Regions from separate parts of the Planococcus chinensis genome, predicted to be linked through region 2. Evidence: riboswitches for the same ligand, from Rfam matches in the RefSeq annotation. Region 2 holds a riboswitch; the other holds the start of a gene.
What was found. A riboswitch is a leader RNA that binds a small molecule or an ion and turns the genes downstream of it on or off. The one in region 2 is predicted to bind cobalamin.
Positions count from the first base shown of each region.

Region 1: it holds a riboswitch for cobalamin, as region 2 does, so the genes downstream of both, ACFSDB_RS00305 (acyl-CoA thioesterase) here and ACFSDB_RS02780 (ABC transporter substrate-binding protein) in region 2, are expected to answer to the same signal.

Region 1 is NZ_JBHUFW010000002.1:43,147-51,259, reverse strand. Features, by position in the region: gene ACFSDB_RS00310 (ribonucleoside-diphosphate reductase subunit alpha) at 1-2,036, opposite strand, end outside; gene ACFSDB_RS00305 (acyl-CoA thioesterase) at 2,038-2,523, opposite strand; cobalamin riboswitch at 2,678-2,855, opposite strand; gene ACFSDB_RS00300 (GNAT family N-acetyltransferase) at 3,019-3,426, opposite strand; gene ACFSDB_RS00295 (GNAT family N-acetyltransferase) at 3,431-3,901, opposite strand; gene ACFSDB_RS00290 (alpha/beta hydrolase) at 3,912-4,622, opposite strand; gene ACFSDB_RS00285 (class I SAM-dependent methyltransferase) at 4,635-5,375, opposite strand; gene ACFSDB_RS00280 (cysteine hydrolase family protein) at 5,368-5,961, opposite strand; gene ACFSDB_RS00275 (alpha/beta fold hydrolase) at 6,125-7,003, shown strand; gene ACFSDB_RS00270 (glutathione peroxidase) at 7,047-7,523, opposite strand; gene ACFSDB_RS00265 (MarR family winged helix-turn-helix transcriptional regulator) at 7,539-7,979, opposite strand; gene ACFSDB_RS00260 (organic hydroperoxide resistance protein) at 8,001-8,113, opposite strand, start outside.
Region 2 is NZ_JBHUFW010000004.1:51,258-59,370, reverse strand. Features, by position in the region: gene ACFSDB_RS02810 (cobyric acid synthase) at 1-50, opposite strand, end outside; gene ACFSDB_RS02805 (bifunctional adenosylcobinamide kinase/adenosylcobinamide-phosphate guanylyltransferase) at 55-603, opposite strand; gene cobD (threonine-phosphate decarboxylase CobD) at 585-1,664, opposite strand; gene cbiB (adenosylcobinamide-phosphate synthase CbiB) at 1,651-2,604, opposite strand; gene ACFSDB_RS02790 (adenosylcobinamide amidohydrolase) at 2,601-4,061, opposite strand; gene ACFSDB_RS02785 (FecCD family ABC transporter permease) at 4,063-5,055, opposite strand; gene ACFSDB_RS02780 (ABC transporter substrate-binding protein) at 5,048-6,025, opposite strand; cobalamin riboswitch at 6,239-6,425, opposite strand; gene argS (arginine--tRNA ligase) at 6,472-8,113, opposite strand, start outside.

The DNA of each region.
Region 1 (8,113 bases), on a different contig from region 2:
TTGTGGTCAAGGTCCGGCGCCGTCACTTTGAATTTGAAGTTTTTCTTTTCTTCCGCAAATTCCACTGCATAAAGCGGATCGATGCCGTCCGTTGAGCCGCCGATTTTGGCCGTTGATGAGTTCGGCGCCACCGCCATCATCCAGCCGTTGCGGACGCCGTTTTCCGTAATGGCGCTTTGCAATTCGTTCCAGCGAACGCTTGTATAGCCTTTGCGGTCAAAATACTCGCCGGTCTCCCATTCGGAGCCAGCAAATTCGCGGTATGCGCCTTTTTCCTTGGCGAGTTCCATCGAAGAGCGGATCGTATGGTAGGCGATTTCTTCGTACAATTTATCAGCGAACGCCACGGCTTCTTCCGTTTCCCAGTGGATGCCTTGGAGCGCCAAAAGATGGTGCCATCCGAAAGTTCCTAAACCAACTGCTCTATATTTCTTATTTGTTGCATCGGCTTGGCCGACGGAAATGGTATTCAAATCAATGACGTTATCCAGCATGCGCATCTGAATCGGCACAAGGCGCTCCAGCACGTCTGCTTTCACCGCACGCGGCAAGTTGATCGATGACAAGTTGCAGACGACAAAATCGCCCGGCTTGCGGATCATCACGAGGTTGCCGTCTTCGTCGGTGTATTCTTTAGTGATAGTAGTAGCTGACATATTTTGGGTTATTTCTGTACACAAATTACTGCAGTAAATCGACGTAAGCCCTTTGCCGCGCAGGTGCTTGTTCGGGTTCTGGCGGTTGACTTCGTCGCGGTAGAACATATACGGCGTACCGGTCTCAAGCTGCGATACCATGACGCGCGCCATGATGTCCATCGCCCGGTAAGTTTTCCGCGGCAATAGCGGATTGCCCACCGCTTCTTCGTATTTCTCCGTAAAATGCTTGATGTCCGTTTCATCGTAGAAGTCTTCCAGGCCAAGCGCAGTTCCGGTTTCATCTTTCCAGCCCATGACCGTCTTCACCTGATGCGGGCAGAACGTATGCCATTCGCCTGTGCTGCGGCCGCTGCTATCTGTTTCCTTCAGCTTTTCCATGAACAGGTCCGGAATCGCCACGCCCGTGAAAATGTCGTGCGCTTTCCGACGCTCGTCGCCGTTGTTCGTCTTCAAATCCAGGAAACCGTTCATAATGTCTTTATGGAACACGTCCAGGTAAATCGCGACGGCGCCTTGGCGCTGGCCGAGTTGGTCGACGCTGACCGCCGTGTCGTTGACAAGGCGGATCCACGGAATGACGCCGGACGAGTTGCCTTTGAATTTTTTGATGTCCGATCCCAAAGCGCGCACTTTGCCGTAATAGACGCCGATGCCGCCGCCGTCTTTGCTGAGGCGCGCGATGTCCCAGTTGTTCAAGTAAATGCCGTCAAGCGAATCGTCCACCGTATCGATAAAGCAGGAAGACAGCTGGCCAAAGCTCTTGCCGGCGTTTGACAATGTCGGCGTCGCAACGGTCATATACAGATTGCTCATCGCCCAGTAAGCTTCCTTCACCATGTCCAGCCGCTTTTCCTGCGGTTCGTTCTGCATTAAGGTCATCGCAATGACGAGGAAACGCTCCTGCGGCAATTCATGGACATTCCCTTCGTAATCTTTTGCCAAATAGCGGTCTGCCAGTAAAAACAAGCCGATGTAATTGAACAAAAGATCCCGGTCTGCCTGGATTTCATTGCCCAACGCCCCGATTTCCTCTTTTGAATAACTCTTCAGCAAGTCGCCGGAATAAATGCCGATGCTGCTCAGTTTTTCGACCAGTTCATAAAAATCGCCGTATTTGGCTTCTGTCTGATAGCCCCGGCTTTTCGCCGCACCTTTGTACAACTCGTTCAAATAAAGCTCCGCAGCCACGAATGTCCAATCCGGCTCGGCCATGGAAATGCGGTTGAGCGCATAAATCAAAGACTGCTCGCCTTTTGCTTGCTTTTCCAGGTCTGCCACTTTTTCGAGCAGCGGTGCGGCATCGAGCTTATAGACATCTCTCGCCCGCAGGATCGCTTTTGTCACGGCATCTTTTTCTGTATGGATGATGGTATTCATATCAAACCAGCTCCTTTGCGTGTTCGTTGATTTTCATGCGGCGCTGCTTGCGCTCCTGTGCACTTTGGAACAGCTGCTTCTCGTGTTCGGTTTCCGGCACCACTCCAGGCACCGGCGTCGGTTTTCCGACTTCATCGACGGCGACCATCGTCAAAATGGCGGTCGTCGTCAAGGTTTTCTCGTTGGTCTCGATGCTTTGGCATTCCGCTTTCACGTATACTTCCATCGACGTGCGCCCAGTGGAAATGACGACGCCTTCCAGGAGCAGGACATTGCCGACCCGAGCGGATGACAGGAAGTTCACGGTGTCGATTGATGCGGTCACCACGGCTTTGCCGCTGTGCTTCATGGCCGTGATAGCGGCGATTTCATCGATAAAGCTAAGGACCGTTCCGCCGAAAATGGTGCCCATGTGGTTCGTGTCCGGCGGCAGAACCAATTTGGTCTGGATCGTCCGGGAACGGCTTGCTGCGATTTGCTGTGTCATGTTCAGTCCTCCAGTCGGTATGCGGGCATACAAAAAACCCATCTTCTCAGGGAGAGGATGGGTTGGGTAAACGTAAATAATCCGGCGGAAACCGGCAAAAGCCGCTGCACCGCGCAGAATACCTTCGTTATACCTCCCAGTTCCCGGAGAAGGGCATTAACTTATAACGATGGCAGGTCTCCTGGCTCGTGCGTCCTCCTACACTATGTCCTTCCCGTCCATTGGACAGTGGATTGCCATAGTTCGTCGGCACTTACAGTTGCGGGTACAGCTCCGGTTTTCAACGGATTCCCTATTAAGCCTTTTCAGGCACCATCATTATTGGTCTTACTATATATGGTGTTGTTATGTATACAATTCACTAAATATTGTATTCCTAAACTATAAACTACTTCTTTTTCTTTTTCAAGCACCGTTTTTTAGCAGATTAGCCGGATTTCCAACATGGACGTTTTGTCAGTGTTTCTGCGCCCCCTATGACACAGGAGCTGTTCTTCATTTCTGGCAACGGCACCTGAAGCGCTCCACGCCGGGATATTTTTCTCCTAGGCTCCGGATTTCAAAACCGAGGCTGCGGTAGAAGCCGACCGCTTCGCCGTCCGTTTCTGCAACTATGACGTTTGGGGTAAGTTCTTTCCGGACCGCCTTGACGAGTGCTTTCCCGATTCCCCGGCCTCTTTGGGTTGGAGCGACGGCGATGTGCTTGATTTCGAGCGCCTGCGGATGGAGGCATTCAATGCCGATGCAGCCAGCCAACCGGCCCCCTTCCCACATTCCAAACAGCCGCATGTCCGGCATCTCGATGTAGCGGCTGTATTCCAAGGCCGCTTTTTCGACAGAAGCGGCGTAGGCGAGCAAAACGCCCACCTCCTCGGCCATCTCCGGAGATGTGATTTCCTGCACGCGGTCACTCTCCTTTTTCCATGGTGATAAAGTCTGCAGAATCCGTGCTGAACAGCTGCGCTTCTGCAAAACCGGACTGGCGGTACAAATGAATCGCCCGTTTGTTGAATGCCGCGACCGTCAAGCGTAAGCGCAGGCCTGGATGCTGTTCCTGCACCTTCGCGGCAGCGAAGCTGAAGAACGGCCGGCCGTTTCCTTGCCCGGTCTTTCGGGGATCCATCCCGAGGCCGATATCGATGAACCCGTCCGGATAAGCGCCGGCAAGCCGCCCTTTCGGCACTTGAGCCGCTTTGCCCGCGCACAGAAACCCGAACAGGCTGCCTTCCGCCCACACGGCTTGATAGGTACCGCCGAGCAGTTCAAGGAGCGATTCTTCCGAAACTTCGTTGTTATAGAAATCGTACGGTTCTTCGTATCGCCATCCCAGTATTTCTAAAGCTGTTTCATTGTCCATTGCCTTGAGCGCAAATTGCATGCCAATCCCCCTATTTGATGCCTGCCAGCCAGTCTGCCACTTCCTGTTCCATCTCTCGTGTAAACTGATGGCCGGCGCCTTTAACGATTTTTCTGTCTGTATAGCCTGTATTGCGGGATTCTAAAAGATGCCGGTAATATGCCGCATGTCCTTCGAGCGGCACCGTCCGGTCCTGTTCGCCGTTGATGAGGAGCACGGCGCCTGTGCCCGCTCCCTGCTGCATCGGGTCGAACCCGTTGAGCAGTTCCGCTTCTTCTTTGCGGAGCGGCGACCGGTCCTGCCGTTCGCGGAAAAGCTGTTCGGTCAGCACGAATGCCCCGGAGCCGTTGATGCTTGCGAGCCCTGCGATTTCCGGATAACGCGCAAAGATGCCGGAAGCGATAAAGCCGCCCATCGAACTGCCGACCAGCACAATATCGGATTCCGGAACGCCGAGCGCTTCCCGGAATTCCCCGAACTCTTCGATGCTCTCTATGATGGCTTTCCAGAAATAGATTTGAACCGTCTCCATTTCGAAGGGATTGGCCACCGGATTGCGCGAGTCGTTATAGGCGATCTCCGGCACCACTGCCCGGTGGCCTTGTTTCGCCAGCTCTTCCGCGTATGCCTGCCAGCTTCCAGCAGTCCCGCCCCAGCCATGGTAAAGGAGGACTGTCTTGCCGGTTTTTTCACCCGGCTCTGCCACATGATAAATGAATTTCCCTGCCTGCATTTTTTTCATCAACCTAGCTCCTCACTTGTGTGCGATCAAGAGAAACCGCCTGGAATTGGTCCGTATGCCTTTGGGTGTCCGGTTTTTCCTGATGAATCGATTGAACGCCTCCCGGTCTTCCGGGTACTGCCCAAAATCTGGAATGATCGGCGTGTGCCGGAGCAGGAACAATAAATCCTCCGGCCTTCGGTAATATTCCTGTGCATCATATTCGAAGCATTCGATCCGGTCAAACGCTGCCGCTTCCATCTCTCTTCGGCATTGTGTAAGCAATGAGCCGTCCCGTTCGCCAAATGCCTGCCCGCGGCCGAATGCCGTCTTCAGATTGGCTTTGTCGGTTTCGCCGACTTGCTGGGTCAGGAATATTCCGCCCGGGCGCAGCACCCGTGCCACTTCATGGGCATTGAACGGGCAATGGCGGCTCGTCACCGTGTCAAAAAAGGCGGTTGGAAACTCAAGCCGCTCCGCCTCCATCTGCAAAAAGCAGACATTTTCCCTTGCCACTCTTTGCCGATTGGCATTGGCGGTCTCCACCATCGGACCCGATGAGTCGATTCCGACGATAAAGGCGAACCGGTCCGCGGTGCTGAGCACCTGTTCCCCGCCGCCTGTCCCGATGTCGAGCAGCACACTGCCGGCTGCTGAACGCTCCGCCGCTTCGCTGTAGAAATCCCAGGCGGCACCTTCGACGCTGCATTCCATCCGGCTGAAATCCCATCCGTTAACGGCGCCTATTTGATCGTAGAACGCCCCTTCATCCATTTGCCGCGCGCTCCTGGCCGTCTTCCGCTATGCGGATTTTCCCCAGCAATCCCGAAGTTGTCAGCACTTCTGCAAACTCCCCGTGCAGCGTTGCCAACGTAACATCGTGGACCGTCTCTGCACTGTACTGCCTTCCGTCCGGTCCTGCCAATGCGAAAGCGGCCGCAGCATCCGACACCAGATATGTCTTGAAGCCCAGATTGCCGCTCATGCGGGTGGTGGTCGAAACACAATGGGGTGTCGTCAATCCGACAATGACGACGCTGTCCAGCCCGCGGAGCCGCAGGAACCCTTCAAGGTCCGTGCCGATAAAGGCGCTGTTCACTTTCTTTGTGAATACCGGTTCTTCATCGACCGGCTGCAGCGGCTCGATGATTTCAAAGCTCTCTTTTTCCGGAAAGAACAACGAATCCGGATCTTCCGACCGATGCTGAATGTGGATGACGCAGCCTTCCCGCTGCCGCCAAGCCTCGAGGATGCGTGCCATATTCGCCTCCGCCTGCGGATTGTTCCGCTCGCCCCATGACGGATCGGCGAACGCTTTTTGGGCATCGACGATCACCAATGCCGTTTTCTCCATGTTCAAGTCCATTTCCCCCTAAAACCGTTATAGCCTATTCTTTCTTCGCGCCTCTCTGTAAATCCTTTTTTCTTGTTTCCAGCTTGCGCCTTTGCCACGGGAAAGAGGATTCCTGCGGCAGCTGAAGAATTAAACCTGTAGCCAATCTTTCGAATCGGAGGCGTTACCCATGCAAAAAAAGACAGGCTCCCATCTGGGCATCCCGTTCCAATACTATGAATCCGGCAATCCCGAGAATCCGGTGCTGGTCTGCTTTCACGGACTGGCCGGAAGCAGCATTTATACTTTCAGCGAGCTGGCCCCTTTCCTCGAAGACCGCTTCCGGCTGGTTTTGATCGACAGCCCGGGGCACGGCGGGACGCAAGCATTTGAAGCGGAAAAAGATTACCAGTTCTCCAATTTGGCGGCCTGGTTCCACGGAGCCATCCTTTCCCTGCTTTCAGAGCCTTTCTTTGTTATGGGCCATTCCTGGGGAGCCGACGCAGCACTTCATTTCACCCGCCACTTTCCGGACAATGTCCGCGGGCTGATTTTGCTCGACGGCGGCTTCACATTCCCTCAAAACCAGCCCGGCCTGACCAAAAGCGTTGCGCTTGCCGGTTGGGCGGAGTACATGAAAAACGCAGATTACGCCAATTGGCAAGACGTCGCAGCGGAATACCGGGCCTATACTTCCCGGTGGAATGCAGAAATCGAGCGCGGCATCAGATCGATTTTTCGGAAAAGCGGGGACGGGGGCTATCGACTGATCGCTTCTGAAAAAAGCATTTTGTCGATAATTGAAGCATTTTATGACGAACCCTTCAACGAAGCTTACTCCTATATACAGGTTCCTACGCTTCTGGTCCATGCAGAGCTGCCCAAAGAGCTAGCACCGGCGCGCAGGCTCGGCATGGACCAGATGGAATCGGCCATGAACGACGTTTCCATTGCTGCCATGGACGGCGCAGGCCATATGCTGCCATGGGATGCACCCGGCGCTACTGCCGCTTGCATCAAGGAGTGGATGCAGCAGAAAGCTTTTTTACCGGCCCCAAGCACTTCCTGAAATGAAAAAAGCCGCCGATCCCTAAGGATCAGCGGCCTTTCTGCTATTTATTCAAAACTTTCCGGATGTCCTCTTCGAACGATTCCGGAGCATCTTTCGGCGCAAAGCGTTTGACGATATTGCCTTCCTGGTCGACGAGGAATTTCGTGAAGTTCCACTTGATGCTGCTGCCGAGAAGGCCTTTCGTATTCGCCGTCAGGTATTTGAACAAAGGATGGGCTTCCTTGCCGTTGACCTTGACGATGTCGTGCATCGGGAACGTGACGCCATAGGTCATGCGGCACGACTGTTCCGCTTCCTCCGCATTGCTGACTTCCTGCTTGAACTGGTCGGACGGGAAGCCAAGGACGACGAGCCCTTCTTCTTTGTAATTGCTGTAGAGGTTTTCCAGGCCATCGAACTGGTCCTTCAAACCGCATTTCGTCGCCGTATTGACGATCAGCATCGCTTTGCCTTTGTACTCGGCCAATTGATGGGTCTTGCCGCTCGCATCTTTTACTTCAATATCATAAATCCCCATTGTCCATCGCTCCTCCTAAAGATTCATTTCCTTGAAAAACGCATTCAGTTCCTTCAAGTTTTTCATCAGCGCGATTGCGTTGACATCTTCCATGAAATTGCAGCTGACAAGCTTGTCCGCCACTGCCGCTTCAATCGGATCGTGGCTCCCTTTCGCCTTTTCGGTCAAAGAGATGATCGAGGCGCGTTTGTCCTCGGGCGATTGCTCCTTGCTGAGCCATCCGGCAGCCTCCATGCGGCTGATGATCGGGTTCAACGTCCCGATGCCGAGTCCGAGCCTTGCCCCGATCTCCTTCGCCATCAGGCGGTCGCCTTCCCAGAGCACGAGCAGCACCAAGTACTGCGTGAACGTCAGCTCGAACGGCTCCAGGACCCGGGCATACATTTTCGTAAAATTGCTTGAAGCCTTATAGACTTCAAAACATAATTGCTGATCCAATTTCGAAAGTTTTTCCATTCGCTCACACCTATTACTCGTTTATAGTATGACGATCTCCACATCGATGGAGTTTTTGACCGCTTTGGAATACGGGCAGTAGTCATGCGCTTTTTCTACATACACGTGCTTCTGCTCATCGTCCAGGCCGGTGA
Region 2 (8,113 bases):
ATGCTTTTGCCGACATCGGATGAAGTTCCTTGGATCATTATCCCCTGCATTTTGTCACTTCCTTTTGTAAGCGAACCCATTTTCCATTTCGTATGCTTCCTTGGCTTGGGCGACGAGCCAAAGATGAATCTTGCCGAGCCAGAACTGATACGTTCGGTCACGAATAAAATCATCCAGCACTTCATTCGAAACGATCACCAAAACGGCGGCTATTTCCTGAATTCCTATTAACGTCTCTTGCAGTCTGGCCCATTTCTTCTCCATGCAGCCGGGTTGTTCTGCACAAGGCATGCCGTTTTCCCAGCCTTCGTATAATTCATTGGCCAGCCAGGTGGTGACGCAGTCCCAAAGAACGGCATCTCCCGGCTGTAGTTTCGCCAAAGCGTCTTCCAGGTGCAACGGCTGTTCGATGGTCGTCCAGCCCCGGCCGAGGCGGTCCATGCGGTGCCGCTCAATCCGCGCTTTCATTTCCGCGTCATAGGCTCTTCCGCTTGCGAGATAGATGCTCCTCGCCGCTTCTGCATCCAAAACCTTTTTTTCTGCCCAGGCGCTTTTGCCGCTGCGGACACCGCCGCTGACAAAAATCAGTGTGCTTCCAGCCATGCCGCAATCTCCTCCCGCAGCTGCACCATCTGTTCCGGTGCTTTCATGCCGATGCGGAACCATTGCCCGTCCATGCCGCGGAACGATTCGGTGTGCCTAAGGACGATGCCTCTTTGCAGCAGGTCTTTGAAAAACAGATCCGGCCGCTTGTCTTGAGGCAGGCGGAAGGACAGGAAATTCACTTTTGAATCGGTCGTCTTGCAGCCGTTTTCTTCTAAAAACCGTTTCATTTCCTGCCGCTCCAACTCGGCGGCTTCCACAATCCGCCCCCGGTATGCCGCTTCATCGAAGCAGCGCGCCCCTAAAATTGCCGAGATGGCATTGACGTTCCAATGGGCGGCGCCTCTTTTCAGCTCTTCAATAATTTCAGGATCCGCTATTGTATAGCCGAGCCGGAGTCCGGGAATCGCATACATCTTGGTCATCGATCGGACGATGATCAAATTCGGAAACGCTTTTTGCCGTTCGATCATGGAATGCTCTTCCCCTGCAAAATCGATGAATGCTTCGTCCAAGACAAGTTCGCATTCCGCTGCTTTGCATGCCTCCGCCAGAAAAATCAGTTCGTCCTGTTTGAGCATATGCCCTGTAGGATTATGCGGATTGCAGATATAGAGCGCTGCGCTGCCTTCGAGCTCATCCACGATGTCGGCCATCGGCAAACGCCATCCGGCTTGCGGCGTCAATTGCACCGCAGCAATCACAGCATCCTCCGCTTCCAAGGTTTTCCGGTACTCGGAAAAAGCCGGTTCAACCAGGACCACCCGCTTGCCGCGGTAGCGCTTGGCAAGCCAGGTGAAAATTTCCGCAGCGCCGTTGCCGGCAGCCACGCGTGCGGGTTCTACTCCATGATACGCGGCTGCCGCTCCGCGAAACGGCTCTGCGTCGGGGTCCGGGTAGCGCCGGATGGACTCCAGCATTTCCGGCCACACCTGTTCGATAAAGGCTGGCGGGCCGAAAGGATGGACGTTTTCACTAAAATCCAGAATCGTTTGCGGCGCCGCCAGCCCCGCCCGTTCAAACAATCGATGCGGATTTGCTCCGTGGTCAGGTAAATTCAATGATCAGCCCTCCTATTGCAAAAAGAATGAAAAACCAAATTGCTGCTGTTTGCATATGCTCCACTGCTTTCCGGATATGTGCAGCTTCCAGGCGGTAGACCGGCTTGCCCATGCGTGCCCGATGGGAGGGAATGCCTTTGTATGTATTCAAGCCGCCCAGTTCAATCCCCAATTGGATGGCCGTCGCGGCTTCAAGCCAGCCGCTGTTCGGGCTGGGATGCTTTTTGGCGTCGACTCGCCATTCCACAAAACGCTGGCGAAACGGCAGCCTTCTTTTATTCTTGGTCGTAATCAGGATCAATGCGCCGGTAATCCGGCTTGGGACGAAGTTCAATAGGTCATCCAAGCGGGCGGAGGCGAAACCGAATCTTTCAAACTCCTGATTTTTGTATCCCACCATCGAATCGCAGGTGTTGACTGCTTTGTAAAGCCATAACCCCGGGGCGCCAAGAAGAAAAGCCCAGAACAGCGGTGCCGTCACTCCGTCGCTGGTATTTTCCGATACCGTTTCGACCACGCCGCGCGTGATTTCACTTTCACCCAAATCCGCGGTGTCGCGGCCCACGATCCAGCTCAGTTTTTCCCGAGCCTGCTGCCAGTCGTTATTGACGAGCGGCCGGTAGACCTCTTCCGCTGCATCTTTCAGGCTTTTCTGGGCAAGGCCAGAAGCGATCAAAACCGCTTCCGCCGAAAAGCCCAGGATCCAGTGGATTGCATACGCCCCTTTAATGAACATGTACGCAGCCCCGAATGCCAGACCGGCGACTAGCACTACCATGAAGAACCCGTTGCGAAAAGCATGCGGAGGCCGGTTCCAGCGCTTTGACAATCCAGCAATCACCGTTCCAAGCCAGCGGACCGGATGCGGCCACGACGGCGGGTCCCCTACGAGCCGGTCCAAGGCCATGCCCAAGGCAATCGCGGCGATATGGCCGATCATTGTTTTTTCGCCTCCCGGTAAAGGGCGATCGCTTCCACCGTACATTCGAACACGCCGGTGCCGATCAAACTGCCCAGTTCCGTAATCGGGCCTGCATAAGGAAGCGTATCCCCTCGCTGCGTGGCTGCTACGAGGCAGCTGTCTGTCGAGGTACCGGTTGCGATGGTGCCGGTCAATGGATCCTTCACCCCTTCCTGATGAAGTGCTTTGGTCTTCGCTTCGGTGGCCGTGATCATTGCTTGGATAAATGCTTCATCGGATAAGGTGCCGTTGACGAAGATCCACGTATTGATTGTACCGACGCCAAGCAGCCGTTCAGCCGCTTTGGAAACATCGACGGCATTGCCGACGCCTGCTGTCACCGCAATCACGACAGAACCGAAGGAAGCCGGAAATTCCTTGACGACGGCATGTTCCGTTTTCACGGCCGTCATCATCCCCACCGTATCGGTCGGTTTGAAGCCGCGGCTTTCGATAAAACGGGTCATGTCGGACAGGCTGTCATCGATATTGTAATCCATGTCCACATGGCGGTTGATGAAGGTCCGGAACCAGCCAGCCCCCGCATTGATGACTGCAGAAGAGACGGTTTTCAACGGCACCGGGCTTTCATACAACACCATTTCTGCAGATGCCGAGAAAGCTTCCGCCCGAATCACCGACTCTTCCAGCAGGCCTTTCACACCTGGAAGCAACGTAATCTGCGGTTTTGGAAGCTCAGGATGGGGATGGTTGCTGACGCGCGCATGGTATACCGTTTCGATATCCGATTCCCGCACCACTTCATGCGGCTCACCGATGCGTACGACACGGCCCTTATCGAGCAGCAGCAATTGATCGCAGTACATCGAAGCCAAGTTGATATCGTGAAAAATTGAAACGACCGTCAGTTCTTTTTCGATTGCCTGTTTTTTGATCGTATCGAGCAATTCCCGCTGGTGATTGATATCGAGATGGTTTGTCGGTTCGTCCAAAAGCAGGACTTGTGCGTGCTGGGCGAGAGCCTGTGCGACGAATACCCGCTGCTGCTCCCCGCCAGACAATTGGTCGATCGGCGTGTTTTCATAATGCCGGATAGCCATTAAATCCAATGCTTCCACAACCGCAGCTTCGTCTTCGTCAGACCAGGAAGAGAACCAGCCGCTTTGATGCGGATAGCGGCCGAGCGAAACGGTTTCACGGACAGTATGGGCAAATGCATGGGCGTGCAGCTGGGGCAGGACGGCCATTTTTTTTGCCAGTTCTTTTGCGCCGAAACTGCCAATCGCCTGACCGGCAATTTCCACGTGGCCGCTTTTGGCCGGCAAGACGCCGCTGACCAGTTTTAGCATCGTCGATTTCCCGCTGCCATTCGGCCCGAGAATGCCGAGCAGCGAACCTTTAGGCACTTCAAAAGACACGCTTTCTACTATATTCTTGTCTCCGTATCCGCCGGTAAGTTCTGTGATTTTCAGCATATCAAGCCACTCCTTTGCGCTGCCGGAAAAAGATGAAGGCGAAAACCGGCGCTCCGATAAATGCAGTAATGACGCCAATAGGCAATTCCGTCGGGGAAATGATTGTCCGTGAAACCAGATCGCAGACGATCAGCAAAGCGGCACCATTGATGAAAGACAGCGGCAGGACATGGCGATGGTCCGAGCCCCAGATGAGGCGGACCATATGCGGCACGACCAGTCCGACAAACCCGATTGTGCCGGATACGGCGACCGCTGCTCCCGTCAGGACAGAACCGCTGACCAAAATCATCATTTTGCGTTTTTTCACATCCACACCGAGGTGCTGCGCCCGTTCTTCACCGAACAGCATGGCATTCAACTCCCTGCGATTAAGCCAAAGGATGAACGAACCGATGAGGATGAACGGCAAGGCCATCTGGACATACGGCCAGCCACGCATCGATACGCTTCCGAGCAGCCAGCCGATGATCTGGCGCAGTTCTTCCCCGGTCAAAGCAATCATCAACGAAATCAATGAACCAAGAAACGAACTGAAAATGATCCCTGTCAGGATGACCGTCTCCATTTTCATCGCTTTGTCCACAAGTTTAGCAAATGCCATCACGGCGAGCATTGTTAACAAAGCTCCAATCATGCTCATGACCGGCAGCGTATAAATGCCGAGAAAAGGGATCGAAATGCCGAAAAAGAGTGTCATCACGGCGCCGACTGAGGCACCGGAAGACACTCCTAACGTGTAGGGATCAGCCAATGGGTTTTTAAGAAGCCCTTGGAATGCGGCACCCGCGATCGCGAGTGCGGCGCCAACAAGGCCAGCCAGCACTACGCGCGGCATGCGGATATTCCATAAGATATTGGCTGCTGCTTCGTCCGACGCCGGATTCCATAGCACGGCCGGCGAAATCGCCACCGTCCCCACCGTCACTCCCAGCACCACTGCCCCTGCCAATAGAAGAAGAGAGACAAGGTAGGCGGCAATGGTTTTACTCACTGAATACCTCAGGGTATACCGCTTCAGCCATTTCGAGCAAGCCCTCAGTCAATCTTGGGCCCGAACGGTTGACCAAATCCGAATTAACATCAACAACTGCCTTTTCCTTCACCGCAGCCACACTTTCAAAGCCTGGACGCGCCAAGACTTGATCGACTGCTTCCGGTACATAATAGCCATATGTCGTCAAAATCACATCCGGATTGGCTTCAACGATCGCTTCCGGATCCATGCTAACCCAGCCTTCAAGGTCTTTAGCAACATTTTCCGCATTGATGATTTCAAGCATATGATCCATAAAAGTCCCGCTTCCTGCTGTATAGATTTCCGGATCTCCGGAAACTTCGATAAATACTTTTTTCGGTTCTTTAACCGCACTTGCCTGCTCTTTTATTTCCTCCACTTGCACTTCCATTTCAGAAACAAGCGCATCCGCTTCTTCCATGGCGCCAGTCGCCTGGCCGATTACCGTAATCGTATCATATACTTCATCAAAATTTTTCGCTTCTTGCACCACATAAACCGGAATGCCGGCATCGCGCAGCTGCTGGAATCCAGCTTCTCCGACGGCAACGCCTGATTCATGAGCCAGCACCACATCCGGGTTCAAGCTAATGATTTTTTCCACGTTGAATTCCTGTCCGCCGATTTTTTCGACTTTGGCTGCTTCTTCCGGATAATTATCAAAATCGGAAACTCCGACTATTTTTTCGCCGAGGCCCAGTTCATACGAGATTTCCGTGTTCGACGGAATCATCGAAACGATGGCATCCGGTTCTTCTTCAATCACGACTTCTTCGCCGACAGCATCCGTCAATGTAACTGGAAACTGGGCTTCCGCCACTTCCTTCGGCGGCTCAGCCGGTGTTTCAACGTCCTGTTCCTCAACTGCCGCGTTTTCTCCGCCGCATCCTGCCAGCATTACGGCTGCAAGCCCTGCACTCATCCCAAACTTCCAAAACTTTTTCATGGTGGTTTCCTCCAATTTTCTTTTTCCATTCAGCGCTGAGCCAGCGGAGGGGGACCGCTGGCTCAGCGCTGAAGCCGTGCTTTTGCTCATTATGTATTCCGATACCGCTGCGCTTTCGGGCCTTTTCCAATGAAAAGACCCCCCGCAGCGATGCGGAGGGTCTGAAAGGACGACATAAAAAAACATGTGCATCCAGCCGGTCCTCGCAGGCTTAAAGAGCGTTTCATAAAGGCAGGTCTCCTGGCTCGTGGTCATTGCGTTCTGCACCTTCCCGAAGATCGGCTTCAGTGGCATTCTGCAGATTGCTCTCACTTACAGTGGCGGGACCGCGCCGGAATCGAACCGGCTTCCCTTTTAACTCATGTTCTTAGACATAAGCACCTTTATGATATGAATATTCAATTCCGTTACAAAATCCATTATACACGAAAAAAATTCCGTGTCTCTTACATTTTTTCCGGAGCTGCGACACCGACCAGTTTCAAGGCATTTCCAAGCGTCGTTTTCACGGCAGTAATAAGCGCCAGGCGCGCACGCGTCATTTCCTCATTCGAAGCATCCAGGACTTTATTGGCGTTGTAGAAACTGTGGAAATTGGCCGCCAGTTCGTGGATATACGTTGTCACGCGGTGCGGTGCGCGCATTCTTGCAGCGTCCGCCACCACTTGCGGGAAGTCGCCGAGTTTCTTCATGACATCCACTTCCTTTTCGGAACTGAGCAGGCTCAGATTCTCCGTCGAAGGCGTGAAGCCAAGTTCTTCTCCTTGGCGCAGGATCGAGCAGATGCGGGCATGTGCATATTGCGAGTAATAGACCGGGTTTTCATTGGACTGCGAAACCGCCAGATCCAGATCGAAATCCATATGGGAGTCGCCTGAACGCATCGCGAAGAAATAACGTACGGCATCCAAGCCGACCAGTTCAACCAGCTCGCGCATTGTCACCGCTTTGCCGGTACGTTTGCTCATCTTCATCTTCTCGCCGTCTTTATACAGCTGCACCATCTGGATGATGCTCACTTCAAGCGTGTCGCGGTCATAGCCCAGCGCTTCGATCGCCGCTTTCATGCGCGGGATATAGCCGTGGTGATCGGCTCCCCAGATGTTGATGAGCTTGTCGAAGCCGCGTGCTAATTTATCTTCGTGGTAAGCAATATCCGGAAGCAAATAAGTGAACGATCCGTCGTTCTTGATCAGGACGCGGTCTTTGTCGTCGCCGAATGTCGTCGAACGGAACCATGTTGCGCCATCTTCTTCATAAATATGGCCATTCGCACGGAGCTTGTTCAGCGCCACATCGATTTCGCCTTTTTCATAAAGCGATGTTTCCGAGAACCAAACGTCGAATTCGACGCGGAAATCAGCCAGATCTTTCTGAAGCTTTGCAAGCTCCACTTTCAAGCCGTGCTTGCGGAACGCTTCAAAGCGTTCTTCTTTGGTCATGGATACGTATTTGTCGCCGTGCTCTTTTACCAAGTCTTCCGCGATGTCCTTGATGTCCTGCCCGCGGTAACCGTCTTCCGGCATGTTCAGCTCCTGGCCGAGCGCTTCGAAATAACGCGCTTCGATCGACCATGCCAAATTGTTGATCTGGTTGCCGGCGTCATTGATATAGTATTCGCGCGATACATCATATCCCGCAAGGTCCAATACGTTGCAAAGCGAATCGCCGACAGACGAGCCGCGGGCATGTCCAAGGTGCAAGTCGCCAGTCGGGTTCGCCGAAACAAACTCGACCTGGACGCGTTCGCCGCCGCCTGAATTGGTGCGGCCGTAATCCGCTCCTTGTTCCAGGACCGTCTTCACAACGTCCAGCAAATACTCCTTCTTGATGGTGATGTTGATGAAACCTGGTCCGGCAATTTCGATTTTCTCGATGTTGGCTGCTTCCTTGTCAATGTTTTCAAGGATTGCCTCGGCAATCGCACGCGGCGCTTTCTTAGCGACGCGCGTCAATTGCATCGCGATGTTCGTTGCGTAATCCCCGTTCGCTTTGTCTTTCGGCGACTCCAAAAAGACGTCCACCGGCTCTGCCGATAATTCCGCTTTCTGGACCGCTTCGCTGATTGCTCCTTTAATGGCGTGCTGT